4 regions of the Streptomyces sp. NPDC000345 genome follow, and region 1 is predicted to be linked to each of the others. Evidence: riboswitches for the same ligand, from Rfam matches in the RefSeq annotation. Region 1 holds a riboswitch; each other region holds the start of a gene.
The links. Region 1 has a riboswitch for cyclic di-AMP ahead of ACFY30_RS29510 (M23 family metallopeptidase). Riboswitches for the same ligand answer to the same signal wherever they lie in the genome.
Positions count from the first base shown of each region.

Region 1 (2,192 bases):
CCCTCCTGGCCCGCTCCTGGCCCAGCCGGACCAGACCGCGCAGCACCTTCAGATGGGCCTCGGTGCGGCGCTGGGCGGCCCGCGCGGCGCCGAGCGGCTCCAGGAGCATGCGCATCTCCAGCAGGTCGGCCGCCTCCTGCTCGGTCGGCTCCGCGACGCACGCGCCCGCGTGGCGCCGGGTGACGACGAAACCCTCGGCCTCCAGGGTGCGCAGTGCCTCCCGGACGGGGACGCGGGAAACTCCGTAGCGGCGGGCGAGGAGTTCCTCGGTGAGGCGGCTGCCGCGCTCGTAGACACCCGCGACGATGTCGTCCCGGATGGCCGTGCACACCGAGTGCGCCGGAATACGCATGACCGACCTCCGCCTTAATCCCCGTGAAACGTCGACGATTGACGTGTGTTCCGTGACTCTATTGCAATGAGCCGGAATTTCCGATGGCGGACCGGAATCCAGGGATATTTTTTGGACAGCGGGGGGTCGTAAACGGCGAAAGCCCCGGCCACGCGGGCCGGGGCTGGACGATCTGTCGCCGTGTGTCGTCAGACGTTCACACCGTGCTGGCGGAGGTAGGCGACCGGGTCGATGTCCGAGCCGTACTCCGCCGTGGTGCGGGCCTCGAAGTGCAGATGCGGGCCGGTGACGTTGCCGGTCGCGCCGGACAGGCCGATCTGCTGCCCCGGGGTGACCTGCTGCCCCACGGAGACCCCGATGGAGGACAGGTGACCGTACTGGGTGTAGGTGCCGTCGTTCATCTTGATGACGACCTGGTTGCCGTACGCCCCGCCCCAGCCCGCCTCGACGACCGTGCCCAGGCCGACCGCGTGCACGGGCGTGCCGCTGGCGGCGTGGAAGTCGATGCCGGTGTGGCTGCCGGAGGACCACAGCGAGCTGCTGGCCTGGTAGCCGGTGGAGACGTAGGAACCGGTGATCGGCAGCACGAAGGCGTTCAGGCGCTTGCGCTCGGCCTCGCGGGCGGCACGCACGCGTGCCTCGCGCTCCTCCGCGGCCTTCTTGGCGGCGGCCACGCGCGCGGCCTCCTCGAAGGCGGCCTTCTTCTGCACGGCGACCTGGTCGTCGATCTGCTCGGCGACGGACTCGCCGGCGGTGACGACGGGGATCAGCCCCGTCTCCTCGGGCGTGGGCTCGGCGGCGAAGGCCGGGGCGGAGGCGACGGTGGCCATGACACCGGTGGTGGTGAGCGCCGCGACGCTCGCCGCGCGCGCGGTGGTGCGCTGCATCCGGCTGGGGCGACGGTGCTTGCCGGTGGCGCAGGTGAACGCCATGAAGTTGAGCGGTCCTTTCCTTCCTTCTCGCCTACCGGGTTAGCTGACGGGTTCGGAGCAGGAAGGTCTCCTACGGGCCCCCTCGCGTTCGCGCGGGCGTCCGATTCACCCCAGGGACTTCATGGGTCCCCGGCTCCCCTGGCTCGCGCCGTACGGGGACTCGGCGATGACTGTTCGGTGCCGCGGATGCGGCGCACTGCCTGACGAACAGCCCGCATGAAGCTATGCGGCGCCGCTTTCAATCCTCAAACGGATCAGGGTTTTTGTAGCGCATCCCACAGCACAGACAGGCAACCTCTGCCTCAATCCGGACATCTTGCGGCCCTGGTGGCCGTCGCCGTCCACCAGGGCCCGTACGCGCGTGTGCCGTTGGCCTCGGCGGCCGCGGGTCCGGTCGCCGCTACTCCGCCGGCACGACCTTCACCTCGCCGATGCCGAGCGCCTCGACGGCCTCCTCGATCCGGGCGGCGTCACCGACGAGGACGGTCACCAGACGGTCCACCGGGAAGGCGCTCACGGCCGCTGCGGTGGCCTCCACCGTGCCGGTCGCGGCGAGCTGCTGGTACAGCGTGGCCTGGTAGTCGTCCGGCAGATGCTGCTCGACCTGGTCGGCCAGGGTGCTCGCGACGGCCGCGGCGGTCTCGTACTTCAGCGGCGCCACGCCCACCAGGTTCTGCACGGCGACGTCGCGCTCGGCGTCCGTCAGACCCTCGGCGGCGAGGGTGCGCAGCACCTTCCACAGGTCGTCCAGGGCGGGACCGGTGTTCGGCGTGTCGACGGAGCCGCTGATGGCCAGCATCGCGGCGCCCGAGCCGTCCGGCGCGGACCGGAGCACCTGCCCGAAGGCGCGCACCCCGTAGGTGTAGCCCTTCTCCTCGCGCAGGACGCGGTCCAGGCGGGAGGTGAGG
Region 1 is NZ_JBIAZE010000014.1:122,518-124,709, reverse strand. Features, by position in the region: gene ACFY30_RS29515 (GntR family transcriptional regulator) at 1-352, opposite strand, end outside; gene ACFY30_RS29510 (M23 family metallopeptidase) at 541-1,284, opposite strand; cyclic di-AMP (ydaO/yuaA leader) riboswitch at 1,299-1,460, opposite strand; gene ACFY30_RS29505 (M16 family metallopeptidase) at 1,685-2,192, opposite strand, start outside.

Region 2 (2,192 bases), on a different contig from region 1:
CGCGGAGGAGGGTGTCGGCGCCTGGGGCACCTGTGCCCTGACGTCCGGGCTCACCAAGGAGAGCGGCGCGGTCGGAGTGGACACCGGAGTCGCCGGCGGCGAGTCCGACTCGTCCGTGTCCTCCGGATTGTCCGACCTGTCCAAGGGATCGTCCGATTCCGGGAAGTCCGGCGACTCCAACGGCTCGGCCGGTTCCGGCGACTCCGGCGAGAGTCCGTCCGACTCCTCCGGTGATGGGGCTGGTTCGGCCTCGGAGTCCCCTTCGTCCTCTTCGTCCTCCGCGGCGAACGACTCCGGCAAGTCCGACACTTCGGGCGGCGGCTCGGAGGGCTCACAGGGCGCCGACAGCTCGCCCACAGCGACCCCGGAAGGGGACGACTCGGACAATACGGTGCAGGCGGAGGGTTCTTGGAGCCTCGTCGACACCGGCTCGCTCGGCTCCGGCCGCCATCGCGGCACCACCGCCGACGAGAGTGCCGCGGGCGGCACGAGGACCGCCTCCTCCGGCCGGCACGCCGCGTCCACCTACGTCGTCCAGGAGGGTGACTCGCTCATCACCATCGCCGACTCCCTTGGTGTCGACGGGGGATGGCGTGCGCTCTACGCCGAGAACAAGGACGTCATCGGTCCCGACCCGAGCGACATCACCCCCGGTCAGACCCTGGACACCGGGGTCGAATAGGGCTGGAACACCCAGAAAAACACCGGGAGTTCACGTCCCACTTCGTGGCTAATGTCCGCTTTGGTGAAAGTGTGGGATGAGTCTCAGAAGTCGTGATCGTCTTTGAAATTCCCCGGATCCCGTGTCTACGGTCATGACCGCTCGGCAACCCGAGCCCCGGCCGCCGCAACGCCGAATCCTGCCAGCGGCACCCCGGGAACAGTCGTCGCGTCAAGCGCCGTAGGCAGGAGCGGGGGACCCAAGGTAAGTGCCGGACCCGGCGGATGACCGCCGGAACCGGCTCGGGGTGAAGCCGCGCACCGTGAGGTGCGTGGCCGGGCAACTCAACCGGCCCGAACCCGACAGCTCACCTCGCAGGCGTCGGTGAGGGGATCGATCCATGCTGTTTTCCGGCAAGGGCAAGCACCGTCGTCCGAACAAGGCCACCCGCGCCGCCGCACTCGCCGGCGTCACCGGTGTCGCCATCGCCGCCCCGCTGATGGCGGCCGGCAACGCCTCCGCCGCCACCGCTTCCGAATGGGACGCGGTCGCTCAGTGCGAGTCCGGCGGCAACTGGTCCATCAACACCGGCAACGGCTACTACGGCGGCCTGCAGTTCTCGGCCTCCACCTGGGCCGCGTACGGCGGCACCGCCTACGCCGCGCGCGCCGACCTCGCCAGCAAGGAACAGCAGATCACCATCGCCGAGAAGGTCCTCGCGGGCCAGGGCAAGGGTGCCTGGCCGGTCTGCGGCACCGGTCTGTCCAACACTCCGTACTCGGGTGGCGGCTCCACGGGCTCCTCCTCGAGCGGCTCCACCGGCTCCTCCTCCGGCAGCGGCACCACCACGCGCTCGACCGAGCAGCAGAGCGCCTCCCGCTCCGCCGAGCGCCCCGCCGCCTCCAAGACGGTCACCACCCCGACCGGCAAGAAGGTCAAGAAGGGTGACGGCGAGTACAAGGTCGTCAAGGGCGACACCCTCAGCACCATCGCCGAGAAGCACAAGGTCAAGGGCGGCTGGCAGAAGCTGTTCCAGCTGAACAAGGACATCGTCGAGGACGCCGACCTCATCTACCCGGGCCAGCAGCTGCACCTGAAGTGACACCTGGCTCCTGGCCGGCCCACAGCATCCTCACAACCGAGGCCCGCACACTGAAGGCCTCGTGAGGGTCACCCCCGTCCCCACGGGCTCCCCGCTCCGGTGCGTGTTCCCCCGTACGCACCGGGGCGGGGTTTTTTTCTGCCCTCCGGCCGTTCTTCGCCATCTGTTCGCCCGAGTTCCGTCCCCGGTCTTTGTTCCGGCCAGGAACAATGTGTACGGTCAGTCTGTCCACGGGACGGTCGGTCGGCTGCCGACGGCCCCGGGGCGGTTAGGCTCTAGTCGCAAGGCTCACCAAAGGCCGACATGGCCCGCGGGCCCCGCACAACCAGCGTCACATCCCAAGAAGGAGATGCTCGTGCCGTCCATCGACGTCGTCGTAGCCCGGGAAATCCTGGACTCCCGAGGCAACCCCACGGTCGAGGTCGAGGT
Region 2 is NZ_JBIAZE010000003.1:535,837-538,028, forward strand. Features, by position in the region: gene ACFY30_RS09930 (transglycosylase family protein) at 1-682, shown strand, start outside; cyclic di-AMP (ydaO/yuaA leader) riboswitch at 888-1,057, shown strand; gene ACFY30_RS09935 (transglycosylase family protein) at 1,062-1,763, shown strand; gene eno (phosphopyruvate hydratase) at 2,119-2,192, shown strand, end outside.
Region 2: linked by a shared signal. The riboswitch ahead of ACFY30_RS09935 (transglycosylase family protein) and the one ahead of ACFY30_RS29510 (M23 family metallopeptidase) in region 1 are both predicted to bind cyclic di-AMP.

Region 3 (2,192 bases), on a different contig from region 1:
GCGCGCTCGCGCAGCCGCAGCACCGGAAGCGTGGGGACGCCCTCACGCAGGTCCGTGCCCGGCGTCTTGCCCGACTCGTGGGAGTCGGAGGCGATGTCGAGGACGTCGTCGGCGAGCTGGAAGGCGACGCCGAGCCGCTCCCCGTACTGGGTCAGCACGTCCACGACGGTCTCGTCGGCGCCCGACATCATCGCGCCGAACCGGCAGGAGACCGCCACCAGGGAGCCGGTCTTGCCGCCGAGGACGTCGAGGTAGTGCTCGACCGGGTCACGGCCGTCGACCGGGCCGGCCGTCTCCAGGATCTGGCCGGTGACCAGCCGCTCGAACGCCTCCGCCTGCACCCGCACCGCCTCCGGGCCGAGGTCGGCCAGGATGTGCGAGGCGCGCGCGAAGAGGAAGTCGCCGGTGAGGACGGCGAGCGAGTTGCCCCAGCGGGCGTTCGCGCTGGGCACCCCGCGCCGCACCGCGGCCTCGTCCATGACGTCGTCGTGGTAGAGGGTGGCCAGATGGGTGAGCTCCACCACGACGGCCGAGGGGACGATTCCCGGCGCGTAGGGGTCGCCGAAGCGTGCCGCGAGCATCACGAGCAGCGGGCGGAACCGCTTCCCGCCGGCCCGCAGCAGGTGCTGGGCCGCCTCGGTGATGAACGGCACCTCACTCTTGGTGGCCTCGAGCAAGCCTTCCTCGACAGCCGCCAGTCCGGCCTGGACATCGGCTTCCAGAGCCTGGTCCCGCACGCTCAGCCCAAACGGCTCGACGACGGTCACGAGGGGTCTCCTGTCTGCTGGTGTCTACTGGCGACTACGCGGTTTGTCGATAGGTCTCTGCGCTCACTCAAGTCAGCGTATCCGGTCATGTTTCGATCACCGCGAGCCCCCACGGTTACAGCCCGGCCGTATAAGGGTCCCCCCTCGGCATCGGCCCCTTAATAACCCGTTGAGGCTATTGCCCGATTAGCCCCTCTTGTGGATGCCGGTGAGTTGGCTCACTCCCCCGGGAAACAGGTTCCCCTCCGCCCCATTCCGATTCCTCTTCCCGCTCAAGCGAGTTGACGTTTGCAGCCACAAAGGATCAAGCACCCCATAGAGCGCAGACCAAGGTCAATAGGGCCGAACTGTGAATCCGCCACTTGTTCCGGACATGTGCTCTCGCATACGTTCCCGGCCTGTCGGGCGGACGCCGAATCCTGCCACCGCCCCGGCACCCACCGAGAACACCAGGGCAGGAGCGGGGGAACCAGGTAAGTCGCCGCACCGGGCGGACCCGGACATGTCTGTGGGCATGTTCAGGACATACCGGGACGGCTTGGGGTGAAGTCGTGTCCGCGAGGACCGGCCGGGCAGCTCCCGCCCGAACCCGACAGCTCACCTCGCAGGCGACGGAGAGGAACTTCGCCATGCCCGCTCAGCCCCGCCGCCTCGCCCGCGCGCTCGCCGTCGCCGCCACCGGCGTCACCGTGCTCGCCCTCCCGCTCTTCGGCGCGACCACCGCCTCCGCGGCGACCCCGACCGTGGCCACCGCCACCAGCCTCGGCTACGCCAACAACCTCGACGGCTGGATCCGCGCGTCGCTCCAGGTCATGGCGCAGCACGGGATCCCGGGCACCTACAACGGCATCTACCGCAACGTGCTGCGCGAGTCCTCGGGCAACCCGTCCGCCATCAACCTCTGGGACTCCAACGCTGCCGCCGGCACCCCGTCCAAGGGCCTGCTGCAGATCATCGACCCGACCTTCAACGCGTACCACGTGTCCGGCACCTCCTGGGACCCGTACGACCCGGTCGCGAACATCACCGCCTCCTGCAACTACGCGGCTGCGCGGTACGGCTCGATCGACAACGTGTTCGGCGCGTACTGAGCCGAGCCGCTAGGGACAGAGACGTTCGAGGACGACGGCGACGCCGTCGTCCTCGTTCGACGTCGTCACCTCGTCGGCGACCGCCTTGAGCTCCGGGTGGGCGTTGGCCATCGCGACACCGCGGGCGGCCCAGTCGAACATCGGGATGTCGTTGGGCATGTCCCCGAAGGCCAGGGTGTCCTCGGGCCGCAGGCCCAGGTGGTCCGCGGCCAGGGCCAGTCCGGTCGCCTTGGTGACCCCGCACGGCTGCAGCTCCACCGTGCCGGGCCCCGACATGGTGACGGTGGCGAGCGAGCCGGCCACCGCCCGGGCCGTCGCCGCCAACTCGTCGTCG
Region 3 is NZ_JBIAZE010000001.1:852,352-854,543, forward strand. Features, by position in the region: gene ACFY30_RS03950 (polyprenyl synthetase family protein) at 1-767, opposite strand, end outside; cyclic di-AMP (ydaO/yuaA leader) riboswitch at 1,168-1,393, shown strand; gene ACFY30_RS03955 (transglycosylase SLT domain-containing protein) at 1,397-1,858, shown strand; gene ACFY30_RS03960 (HAD family hydrolase) at 1,868-2,192, opposite strand, start outside.
Region 3: linked by a shared signal. The riboswitch ahead of ACFY30_RS03955 (transglycosylase SLT domain-containing protein) and the one ahead of ACFY30_RS29510 (M23 family metallopeptidase) in region 1 are both predicted to bind cyclic di-AMP.

Region 4 (2,192 bases), on a different contig from region 1:
TCGTAGGAGTCGGGGCCGGTGGCACCCCACACGTACGGCTTGCCTATCTGCGCACGGGCGAAGGCGAGCGCCTTCTCGGCCTTGGTGGCGTACGACGAGTCCGTGGTGGACGTCGAGGAGCCGGCCGTCCCGGTGGTGTCGGCGCTCTGCTGCTGGGCGGCCTGTTCGGCGGCCTGCTGCCGGGCGAGCTCCGCCGCCTTGCGCGCGGCCTCCTCCTGCTTCTGCTTCTCGATCGCCGCCAGCCGCGCCTTCTCCTGGGCCGTCAGCTGCGACAGCAGCTCGCGCGCGTCGCCGAGCTTCTTCTGGACCGTGGCCTTGGCGGTCTTCAGGTCGCCCTGTGTGTCGGTGAGCGTCGCGAGGCTCTCGGTGGCCTCCTGGCGCTTCCTCATCGTCGCCGACTGCTCGGTGAAGTAGTCGTCGACCGCGCCCTTCTGGCGGTCGGTCAGCCGGCTCATCAGCTGCGTCTGGTCGAAGTAGTCCTGCGGCGAGTCCGCGAGCAGGAAGGTCGCCGTGTCGGGCGCGGAGGCGCCGGTGCGGTACTGGGCCGCGGCGAAGGAGCCCAGCTCCTCCCGCGCCTCGTTGAGCTTCTGGGTGCGCTGGGCGACGTCGTCGAGGAGGGTGTCGACCCTTTTGCGCTGCTTGGTCGTCTTCTCCTTGGCGGCGTTGTACTTCTCGGTCGCCGACTCCGCCTGGCGGTAGAGGTCGTCGACCTTCTTCTCGACCTCCTCCAGGCTCGGCTTGCCGTCGTCGGACGGCGCGGCGTTCGCCGTCTGGGAGAGCAGGGCCACGGAGGTGAGGGCGGCTGTGGCGAGGGCGGGCGTGCGGATGCCCGCCACGCGCGAACCCGCGGAACGCGGCTTGCGGTGCTGCGACGCCAAGGGAGGCGACTCCTTCCAACGGTCCGCCTACCGGGTTAGCTGTCGGGTTCGGGCGGGTGGTTCGGAAGGGTTGCCCTACGGCCTGCTCCGAAGGGGAGTCGGGCCGATTCACCCCAAGGTCTCGGTGGGTCCCCGGCTCCGGCTGCCGCGAGGGGGCGCGCCGGACTCGGCGGAGGCCGCGCGGCCCGGCGGGGTTCGCCGGTGGGGGTCGTGCGGCCTGCCCGGCACGGTAGCCAACTCGTGTGGTCCCTGTGAAGGTTGATGGGTGATATGCCCGATACATTTTCGTGACATCGGGCAAAGTCCGGGCGAGGGTCGCGGACCGTGCACCCCCCGCTCCGGGGAGTGAGTGAAGGCCGCGTTCCGGTTCCCCGGGGGCGGGCCGCCGGGCATGTTCCCGGGACGGGTCCGCGTTGTCGGTGGGGCACCCTAGACTCGGAGAGCGATGAGCAGCCTCTTTGACGACAGCTTCCTGGCGGACCTCCAGGGCCCACGCGGCCCCGAGGAGGAACCCCCGCCGCCGCCCGAGGACGATCACACTCCGGAACCGGTTCCGGACGATCTGTTCGGCGGGAAGTTCGACGTGCCCCCGGACCGCGACGCCTACTACCGTGACGGCGCCCCGCGCCCGGCGCTCGACGCGGCGGCGCTCCTGGAGGGGCTCAACGACAACCAGCGCGCGGCCGTCGTCCACGCCGGCACCCCCCTGCTCATCGTCGCCGGCGCCGGCTCCGGCAAGACCCGTGTGCTCACCCACCGCATCGCCCACCTCCTCGCCGAGCGGGACGTCCACCCGGGCCAGATCCTCGCGATCACCTTCACCAACAAGGCCGCGGGCGAGATGAAGGAGCGGGTCGAGCAGCTCGTCGGCCCGCGCGCGAACGCGATGTGGGTGATGACCTTCCACAGCGCGTGCGTGCGCATCCTGCGCCGCGAGAGCAAGAAGCTCGGCTTCACGTCGTCGTTCTCGATCTACGATGCCGCCGACTCCAAGCGTCTGATGGCCCTGGTCTGCCGCGACCTGGACCTCGATCCCAAGCGCTTCCCCCCGAAGTCCTTCAGCGCCAAGATCAGCAACCTGAAGAACGAGCTGATCGACGAGGAGGACTTCGCCGCCCAGGCCGCCGACGGCTTCGAGAAGACCCTCGCCCAGGCCTACGCGATGTACCAGTCCCGTCTGCGCGAGGCGAACGCCCTCGACTTCGACGACCTGATCATGACGACGGTCAATCTGCTGCGTGCCTTCCCGGACGTCGCCGAGCACTACCGCCGCCGCTTCCGGCATGTCCTCGTCGACGAGTACCAGGACACCAA
Region 4 is NZ_JBIAZE010000001.1:631,618-633,809, reverse strand. Features, by position in the region: gene ACFY30_RS02955 (NlpC/P60 family protein) at 1-878, opposite strand, end outside; cyclic di-AMP (ydaO/yuaA leader) riboswitch at 886-1,046, opposite strand; gene pcrA (DNA helicase PcrA) at 1,324-2,192, shown strand, end outside.
Region 4: linked by a shared signal. The riboswitch ahead of ACFY30_RS02955 (NlpC/P60 family protein) and the one ahead of ACFY30_RS29510 (M23 family metallopeptidase) in region 1 are both predicted to bind cyclic di-AMP.